One region of the Sodalis sp. RH22 genome, then DNA from elsewhere that is predicted to be linked to it. Evidence: predicted binding sites of a transcription regulator. Region 1 holds the regulator's gene; each other region holds the start of a gene.
The links. Region 1 encodes Fur, which represses iron uptake genes when iron is present. Its sites were predicted from a motif close to ATAATAATGAGAACNACTATCAA; they were not measured.

Region 1 (3,278 bases):
TAGACCGGGCCGCCGCCGGGATTAGCGCCCGCGAGTTTAATATTGTCGTTTGCTACCGGGCTGGGGTAACATGGCCCGCTGTGTTTTATGGCAGCCCCGGCGTACATAAAACATAACGTTACGGGCGATGCGCGTCCGACGGCGTAGCCAGCCACGCCGCCGGCCGGGGTTTGCCCGCCTGCTTCTTGATGCACAATCCCTTCATGACCTATGGCAAAAGAACAAACGGACCGCACCACCCTGGATTTATTTATCGATGAGCGGCGCCCGGGAAGACCGAAGACGAACCCCCTGTCCCGCGATGAGCAGTTGCGCATCAACAAGCGTAACCAGCTGCGCCGGGATAAAAAGCGCGGCCTGCGCCGGGTGGAGCTGAAAATCAACGCCGAGGCGGTGGATGCGTTAAATGAGCTGGCCTACCGGCAAAACCTGTCGCGCAGCGAGCTGATCGAATTGATTTTACTGGCCGAGCTTGAACGGCAACAAGGCGCGGATCCGCATCCGGAGTAAACTTGCCGGCCCGGTAAAGCGCCATCCCGTCCAGGGCCCAAGGCCGCGAACGGGGCAAATTTGCGACAAAACCCGGCCGGCGAGTTTCTCCCCGCATTAGGGTCTGCTATGATTGCCGCAGAGCATCGCTGATTCTGTTACGGAACATATCCATAATATTTAAGAGGTTTTCAAATTCATGGCAACTGTAGGCATTTTTTTTGGCAGTGACACCGGCAATACCGAAAATATTGCCAAAATGATTCAGAAGCAACTGGGTGCGGATGTTGCCGAAGTTCATGACATTGCCAAAAGCAGTAAAGAAGACCTGGCGCGGTTCGACACCCTGCTGCTCGGCATCCCGACCTGGTATTACGGCGAAGCGCAATGTGACTGGGATGATTTTTTCCCCACCCTGGAAGAAATAGATTTCTCCGGCAAAAAAGTGGCGCTGTTCGGCTGTGGCGATCAGGAGGATTACGCCGAATATTTCTGTGACGCCATGGGCACCATTCGCGACATTATCGAGCCCAACGGCGCGACCATCGTCGGTCACTGGCCCACCGCCGGCTACCATTTCGAAGCGTCGAAAGGACTGGCGGACGACAATCACTTCATCGGCCTGGCCATTGACGAAGACCGCCAGCCCGAGCTGACCAATGAACGCGTGGACGGCTGGGTGAAGCAAATCAGCGCTGAATTGCAGCTCAGCTAAAGTCAAGCCGTGCGGGAGGGTGCCGCCGCCGCGGCGCCCGGCAAGGGAATCGGTTGCCGTCATGGCGTCGGGACGGCGCCGCCAACCTCACTGATAACTAAATCCTTTCAAATTAATAGATACAAGTTTTTAACTTTTATCCACAACGCGGTACAATAGCGCAGCGGTTCCACCCTTTTTAGCAAAATGTTGCAGAATTCGCCCCCTGAAACGGGCTATAGTTGTTAACAAGGCGCGGTTTTCATTTTGGACAGGCAGTCTTATAATGAGACGGCGTCACATTTTTCGGGCCGACCGATGTTATAGGCTAAGTTAGCCTACAATCAGATTATCAAAGTAACAGGACTAAACCCGCATGACTGACAATAATATTGCATTGAAGAAGGCCGGCCTGAAAGTCACCCTTCCCAGACTGAAGATTCTGGAAGTGTTGCAAGATCCGGAATGCCATCACGTCAGTGCGGAAGATCTGTACAAAAAACTGATCGATATGGGTGAGGAAATCGGCCTGGCCACGGTATATCGCGTGCTAAACCAATTTGACGACGCCGGTATCGTAACCCGCCACAATTTTGAAGGCGGCAAATCCGTTTTTGAACTGACGCAACAGTATCATCATGACCACCTGATCTGTCTGGACTGCGGCAAGGTTATCGAATTTCGCGACGAGTTCATCGAAGCGCGCCAGCGTGATATTGCCAAAAGGCACAATATCAAGCTGACCAACCATAGCTTATATCTGTATGGGCATTGTGAAATCGGCAACTGCCGCGAAGACGAAACGCTGCACGATCACGCCGATATGCTCAACGGCGTAAAAGAATAACCGCGGCGCGGTCCGTTTCTCCAAAGCGGCTGTTATCGCGCCGCTTTCTCACCCTGCAACGATTTTTTTTCAATGAGGCTAAACGCCGCCCGTCCCCTTCCCTGGTAACGTTTCCTTCCCGAAGCGCGTCGACAAGCGTCGTATCCGCCAATCACCGCCGTGCTCACCGCCGGCAAACTCCAGAAAACTTCACAGAAAATAAAAATAAATAAAGAATAAATAGAGGCCCTGGGACGCTATTTTGGGCTAATTTGCGTAATCCATTGAAACGACAGCGTTTTTATTGCGATTTTTTCACCGGGTAAATTATTCTGTGAATCTGATGATAAAGCTATTTTTCGCTGTCAGCAGTAAGCGACAACAAAAGATACATTTTAATTATATGATTTTATTGAATTAATATAGCCAAAAATACCTTCCTGAAATTAACCCGGATCGATGACTCGATTTTTACACAAAAAGTTAATTTATAAATTAATAAAAAACGTGAAGTTCGCAGCAGATTTTAAACTTTCGCCATGGTGATATAGTGACAGGCAATGTTAATCACCAGAGATAGTCCAGATGAATGATGCGGAACTGCAAAACGATATGCCGCGCGGCATAGGCATTGCTCCTTATATTCGTATTAAACAAGAAGGCATGACTGAAAACGAAAGCCGGATAGTGGAGTGGTTTTTATCTCCCGGCAACCTCACCGACGTCTCGGGGATCAAAGAGGTGGCCCTGAGTCTGGGCCTGTCGGAAGCCATGATTGTCAAGGTGTCGAAAATTCTCGGTTTCAGCGGCTTTCGCCAGCTGCGCAGCGCCATCGTCGAGTACTTCGATCATGCCGACCATGATATCACCGCCGAACTCTCGCCCACCGACAGCCCGGAGGATGTGGTCAACAAAGTGTTTAACCTGACCGTACGCACCATTGTCGAAGGCCAGGCGATAGTCGACGCCAACGTCATCCAGCAGGCGGCCCAATGCTTTTTTGCCGGCCATCAGCGCGAGCTGTACGGCGTCGGCGGCTCTAATTCCATTTGCGCGGACGTGCAGCATAAATTCCTGAAAATCGGCTTGCGTTGCAATGCCTACCTGGACGCGCATTTGATGATGATGTCGGCCTCCCTGTTGCAACCGGGCGATGTGGCGTTAGTGGTATCCCATTCGGGCCGCACCAGCGATCTGAAACGGGTGGTGTCGATTGCCAAGGATAATGGGGCCAAGATCATTTGTATTACCCATAGCAGCAATTCCCCC
Region 2 (3,278 bases), 990 kb from region 1:
AGCAGGCCGCCGGCAAGGGCCGCGCCGGTTATGCCCAGATAGCTGCTGTTGAACAGCACTATCGCTATCAATACGGCGCTGTGCGCGCCGGTATTGAAACCCATGACATCCGGGCTGCCGAGCGGGTTGCGCATCAACGACTGGAAAATAGCGCCGCTGGCGCCCAACGCCGCGCCCAGCAATAACGCCATCGCCACCCTGGGCAGCCGCCATTGCGTCACGATAACCTGGATATTGTGCGCCGCCGCGCCGCGCAGGGCGTCCACCACCTGCCGGGCCGGAAGCGGGAGCGACCCGGCGCCGAGGGCGTAAATCGCCAGCGCAAGGCAGGCAAGCAGCAGGATGCCGACGGTCAGCGACGTCCTGATCCGGGCGTGCCGGTTCGCCATCATCACCGGCTTATCATCCGGTGGCGGCGTACCAGGGCTATCAGCACCGGCGCGCCGAGCAGCGCCGTTATCACCGATACGCGCAGCTCGCCGGGCACCATCACCCGGCCCGCCATATCGCTGCCCAGCAGCAGCAGCGGCGTAAGCAGCAGCGTCCAGGGCAGCAGCCAGCGGTGGTCCGGGCCGGCTATCCAGCGCGCGATATGCGGCATCATCAGCCCGATAAAGGCTATCGGCCCCGCCAGCGCCGTAGCCGCGCCGCATAACAGGGTAATGGCCGCCAGGCCGAGCAGCTGCGTCAGGCCCACCCGCGAGCCCAGCGCCGTCGCCAGTTCGCTGCCCATGCCCAGGGTATTGAGCGCCCGCGTTAGCCAAAGCGTCAGACCGGTGCCCAGGACGATAGGCCAGATAACGGCGTTTACCGCCGCCATGCTGCGGATATCCAGCGAACCGGCCTGCCAGAAGCGCAATTGGTCGTAGACCAGGGGATTGAGCAAGGAAATACCGGAAGCCATGCCGTCCAGCACCGCGCCCAGCGCCACGCCCGCCAGGGTGAGGCGAATGGGGTTCAGCCGCCCGCCGCCCGCCGCGCCGATTAACGCCACCAGCAGGGCGGCGGCCAGCGCGCCGGCAAAGGCAAACCACAGGTAGCGATCGATGGAGGCGGCGCCGAAAAAGGTGATGCCCAGCACCACGGCGAACCCCGCGCCGGCGTTGACGCCAAGAATGCCGGGGTCGGCCAGCGGATTGCGGGTCAGGGTTTGCATCAGGGCGCCGGACAGCCCCAGGGCGATGCCCGCCAGCAGCCCGGCCAGCGTGCGCGGCAGGCGGCTCTCGAGGATAATAATACAATCCGGGCTGCGGCAGGCGCCGGTCAGCGCGGGCAATACCTGGTCGGCGGGAATGGTTTTGGCGCCGATAAAGAGGCTCGCCGCCATCAATAATGCCAACAGCACGCCGCTTAACAGCAATCCGTAATAATGGCGCATAAAAGGCTAAACCATAAATTATATGATAATGATATTTATTATCGTTATTACTCGCAATAACTTATGATAGCATGACTGCTTCCCTGATTGCAGCGCCCAGTGGCGTCGAATTCCCCGGATAGTTAGCGTCTTATGCAAAAACCCTCGTATTTACTCGATATCAGCCTGCTGAAAACCCACCCCGCCTTCCGGGCGGTTTTTATCGCGCGGTTTTTGTCCATCCTGGCGCTCGGCATGCTGGCGGTGGCGGTGCCGGTGCAGATACAGGCCATGACGGGGTCCACCCTGCAGGTCGGACTGGCGGTGACGCTGGCGGGCGGCGGTATGTTCGTCGGCCTGCTGGCCGGCGGGGTGATGGCGGATCGCCGCGAGCGGCGCGGGCTTATCCTGTTTGCCCGCGCAACCTGCGGGGTGGGGTTTATCGGCCTGTGCCTTAACGCGCTGCTGCCGGTACCGTCCCTGTTCGCGATTTATCTGCTGGCGGTGTGGGATGGTTTTTTTGGCGCGGTGGGGGTGACGGCGCTGCTGGCCGCCACGCCGTCGCTGGTCGGGCGGGAAAATGTCATGCAGGCGGGCGCCATCAGCATGCTGACCGTGCGCTTCGGCGCCATTTTATCACCGGCGGCGGGCGGCCTGGTCATCGCCTCCGGCGGGGTGGCCTGGAACTACGGGCTGGCGGCGCTTGGCACGCTGCTGACGCTGTTGCCGCTGCTGCGCCTGCCCAGGCTGGCGCCGCCTCCCCAGCCCCGGGAACACCCGCTGCACGCGCTGGCCGGCGGCATGGCCTATCTGTTTCGTCATAAAACCATCGGCCTGGTGGCGCTGATCGGCGCCCTGCTGACCATGGCAAGCGCGGTACGGGTGCTTTACCCGGCGCTGGCGATAAGCTGGCATATCAACGCCGCCCGGCTGGGGCTGATGTATGCGGCGGTGCCCCTGGGCGCGGCGATAGGCGCGTTTACCAGCGGCCGCGTCGCCGCCACGGCGCGGCCGGGAAGAATGCTGCTGCTTACCGCCGTCATGGCGTTTATCTGCGTCGCGGCATGCAGCCTGATGCCGTGCTACGCGCTGGCGCTGCTGTGTCTGGCGGGCTTTGGTTATTTCAGCGCCATCAACTCGCTGCTGCAATATGCATTGATACAACAGCTGACGCCGGATCATCTGCTGGGCCGCATCAACGGCCTGTGGACCGCGCAGAACGTCACCGGCGACGCGCTGGGGGCGCTGGTATTGGGGGGGTTGGGCACCCTGATGCCGCCGGGGCTGGCCGCCGCGGCGTTCGGCCTGGCGGCGGCCCTGGCGGGGCTACTGCCGGCGCTGGCGCTGCGGGGCCTGCGCGCCGTGGATATGGCGCGGCATCGGGATCAGGGCCGGCCGGCGGATGAAATCCCGCCCGCCGGCCGCAGTGAGCCATAACCGCCATGAATCCCCGCCCGGCCGGGAATGGCCGCGGCATGACGCGGTTAGCCACGCGGCAGGATGGGGAAAGATCACGGCTTGGCGAACAGCTGTTCCAGGCGGGCCAGCACATTGCTGGCGCTGTAGTAATCAAGGCGGAAGGTGTCGTTGCCAAGGGCGTAGACCCGGCGGTTTTGCACCGCCGGCAGATGCGCCAGGAACGGATTGGCCAAGAGCAACCGGGCGCTGGCGTCATCGCCGGCAAACAGCAGAAAGGTTTGCCCGTTCAGGCCGGCGGCCAGGTTTTCGCCGGACAGCTGGACGATGTCCTTGCGCACGCCCATGCTTCGGCCGCCGACGGGGGTGGCGGGCGGTTCGGCCAGCGTAAAGCCCAGCTGGCGCAGCAGCTGGCCCTGCGGCGAATCGGCGGTCCACAGGTTGGCGGCTTTGCCGTCCGGCTGGTATACCAGGGCGGATACCGGCTGCGGCGGCAGCGCCAGAT
Region 3 (3,278 bases), 1.2 Mb from region 1:
ATCAGCAATATCAGCAGCAGGCCGACGGCCAGCCGGGGCAGCAGGAACTGTACCCTGCTCCAATCCTGCTGGTTGAGCATGCCGCTGCTCCAGAGAAAAAGGGTTTGCAGCCGCTCATAGTTAAGCAGCGCCAGCAGGCTTTTGGCCGCCCCGCAGTAAAGCCCCAAGACCAATCCCGCCAGAATCAGGGTGACCGGCGACAACCGGCGCCCCCAGGAAACGCCGAACACCAGGCCGCCCACCGCCAGCGCGCCGGCTATCGTCGCCAGTTGGCGGGTCGCCTCGTCGCCCGGCAACGCCAGGAGGGTCGCCACCGTGAGCCCCAGTTGCGCGCCCGCCGACACCCCGAGCGTGGTGGGTTCGGCCAGCGGATTGCGCAGTATTTGCTGGAACACCACCCCCACCAGCCCCAGCCCGGCGCCCACCAGCAGCGAGAGCGCGGTGCGCGGCAGCAGGCTGTAGTGAAACAGCATTTGATCAATACTGCCGGTATCGGGATGGCACGCCGCCCGCCACCATAAACCGGGCGCGAGCTGAAGGGTTAAATTAAATACCGCAAGCGACAGCGCGGCAAGCGACAACGCCAGGACCAATGCGGCGGATAAGCGCGGAACGCGTTTACTCATGCCCGTGGCTCCATCGCCTGCCCGAGCATCCGGCAAAAGCGCATGGCGGCAAGGGTGGCGCCGAAAAACCACACCGCGGGCAGCACCCGCAGCTGTTTTTCCCGGACAAAAGGCAGCGTTTGCCAAAGCGTGGAACCGGCCACTTCCGCCAGGGGATCCTGGGCGCCGCGATGAAAACACAGCGCCCTGACGCCCCGGAACTGCGCCAGCCGCTCAAGGCCCACCGTTGCGCTGCCCCAGACATTTTCCTCGCCGTCCCAGGCGTTCGCCACCCTCACCCGATCCAGCACATCCTGGAGCAGGCTGTTTTTGCCGATAACCATGATGCGGCGGCTGTCGATAAAGGAAAACAGCAAGACGGGGGGAAGCGGAAGGGATCCAGACGCCAGCCGCTGCCGGGTCTGGTCCAGTTGCCGGTCGAGATCGGCCATATGCCGTTGCGCCCGATCCGGCATCCCCAGGCGCCCGGCCAGGGCGACGATATCCTGGCGGGCCACGGCCAAAGGCCTATCGCCTTGCCGGCTAAAACGGAAGGTCATGGTGGGCGCAATGGACGCGACGCTTGCAGGCGCCGGGCCAAAACCCTCCGATAGCAGGATCAGCGAAGGCGCCAGGCGCTGCATCGCTTCCATATTCGGTTCGTTGCGCAGCCCCACGTCCAGCACCGACGGCGGCAGCGCCGGCTCCGCCACCCAGCTGCGGTAATTCGGCGCGTCGGCAATGGCCATCGGCGTCACGCCAAGGGCCAGCAGCAGCTCCGCCGGGCGCCACTCCAGCGCGATAATACGTGCCGCATCGGGTATGGGCGCGCCGGCGGCGCGGCGGGAAAACCACCAGGGCAACACGGCCATCGCCTGTAAAAGACGTCGGCGATAGGCATCATGAGTCTGCATAAATTTTAAATATTAATAGTTATCATTCTGATTTTGATCGCCTATTATGCGCATTTGGAGAGAGACCGCAAGCCGCCCGCCTGCCGGAAGCTCTTTGCCTTGTCCTTAATCAATAGTCCCGATCGATACAGGAAGCGTATGAAGCCTGACGCAGCAGCACCCACCCCCGGATGCGCCATTGATATCAACGGCAGTTTTCTCTTCTCCGTTCCCAGCGGCGGAACGGGCTATTCGGCGGCGGATTTATGCGCGCCGGAAACGGCGCTGGCGCTACTGGAGCCGTTCCTGCGGCTGAACGAAGGGGGTGACCGGGCGGCGGTGATCTCCATGTGGTCGCAGTGGTATTTTGCCCTGCTGCTGGCGCCCTGGACAAGGATCGCGCTGCTGCATGACTGGCGGCTGCCGGCGGATCCGCGCGCGATTCAGTTTACCCAGGGAGCGCAATCCGCCGTGCCGGAAAAATTTATCCTGGCCGATCGCGGCGCAAAAATCGCCGGCGGCGTCGCCATCCCCGCCCTGTTCGGGCAGTTGCTGGAGACGCATGTGCTGCCGGTTTGCCGGACCTTCGGCCAGTTGGCCGGCATCAGGCCGGGCCTGTTCTGGAACAACGCCGCCATCCGCGTCGCCCACGGCATCGATATGGCCGCGGAACAAGGCGCCGATACCGGGGAAGCCAGGGCGTTTCTCGCCACCAAAACCCTGACGGACGGCGCGCCCAACCGGCTGTATCAGCCGGTACGGGTGGTGGAGCACGACGCCGGCCCGAAAATCATCCGCCGGCTGTGCTGCCTGCGCTATAAGCTCAGCGGCCTGGAATATTGCCCGAGCTGCCCGCTGTTGGTGGCGCAAGAGCGTAAATGCCGGCATCGGGAACAGCAGGGCTAAGCGTTCGCCACTGCGGGCATGACGCCGGGCAAGACGTATTTCTCCGCGCCCCAGGCCTCGCACCGGCGGCCGCTCGCGCCGCGGGTACTCCCGCCGCATAAACGGCTCCCCGCACGGTGCCTTGCCCGGGCGGCGATCAGAGCAGTTCCATCACGCGCCGGGTTTCTTCGACACCCACCTGCCAGAGGGCCAGCATCTCCTCGTCGGCGCGCTGATAATACCCGCCGTAGTTGCCGTCGCCCAGCATCGCGCGGGCCTTGGCCGGATTGAGCTTGCGAAAGCCGACCAGATCGAGCATCGGTTTTTGCCGGTCCGGCTGGGCGACGCCCGCCAGCCGGGTCCAGGGGAAATTTTCCATCCATGAGGCATGCGAGGCCACCGGATCGGTTTGCTGTACCTTTGCCCAGGTGAGCGGCGCGCACCACCAGTTATGCAGCTGTACCATCACCTCGGGATTGGCCACCATCCATTCGCTGATAATATGCTGCGCCGGCATATTACCGCCGTGGCCGTTAACCAGCAGAACGCGCTTAAAGCCCTGCCGTTTCAAATTATCGAGAATATCGTACAGCAGCCGGAGGTAAGTGCCGACCCGCAGGCTGATGGTGCCGGGAAAATCGCTGAACGCCGGCGTCATGCCGAACGGCATTACCGGGAATACCGGTATGCCCAGCGGCTCGGCCGCCTCGACGGCGACCTTTTCGGCCAGGATGGAATCCACCGACAGGCTGAGAAACGCATGCTGCTCCGTACTGCCCAGCGGCACCACCACCCGATCGTCCCGGCCCAGGTATTCTTCCAACTGCTGCCAATTCATTTCACTGATTTTCATGATATTTCCTTCAATCCGGTCACAGAGGGCACATCCGGCGTC

Region 2: fepD (Fe(3+)-siderophore ABC transporter permease) is a predicted target of Fur. The motif match lies at 1,401-1,423, and genes of this name have one in related genera.
Region 3: fhuF (siderophore-iron reductase FhuF) is a predicted target of Fur. The motif match lies at 1,529-1,551, and genes of this name have one in related genera.

The regions. Positions count from the first base shown of each region.
Region 1 is NZ_CP178731.1:2,309,752-2,313,029, forward strand. Features, by position in the region: gene ACL2XN_RS10485 (alpha/beta fold hydrolase) at 1-3, shown strand, start outside; gene ybfE (LexA regulated protein) at 211-510, shown strand; gene fldA (flavodoxin FldA) at 689-1,204, shown strand; gene fur (ferric iron uptake transcriptional regulator) at 1,560-2,030, shown strand; gene alsR (transcriptional repressor AlsR) at 2,595-3,278, shown strand, end outside.
Region 2 is NZ_CP178731.1:3,299,731-3,303,008, reverse strand. Features, by position in the region: gene fepG (iron-enterobactin ABC transporter permease) at 1-392, opposite strand, end outside; gene fepD (Fe(3+)-siderophore ABC transporter permease) at 392-1,378, opposite strand; gene entS (enterobactin transporter EntS) at 1,511-2,794, shown strand; gene fepB (Fe2+-enterobactin ABC transporter substrate-binding protein) at 2,869-3,278, opposite strand, start outside.
Region 3 is NZ_CP178731.1:3,528,219-3,531,496, forward strand. Features, by position in the region: gene fhuB (Fe(3+)-hydroxamate ABC transporter permease FhuB) at 1-626, opposite strand, end outside; gene fhuD (Fe(3+)-hydroxamate ABC transporter substrate-binding protein FhuD) at 623-1,519, opposite strand; gene fhuF (siderophore-iron reductase FhuF) at 1,658-2,404, shown strand; gene ACL2XN_RS16045 (creatininase family protein) at 2,541-3,236, opposite strand; gene ACL2XN_RS16050 (GntR family transcriptional regulator) at 3,233-3,278, opposite strand, start outside.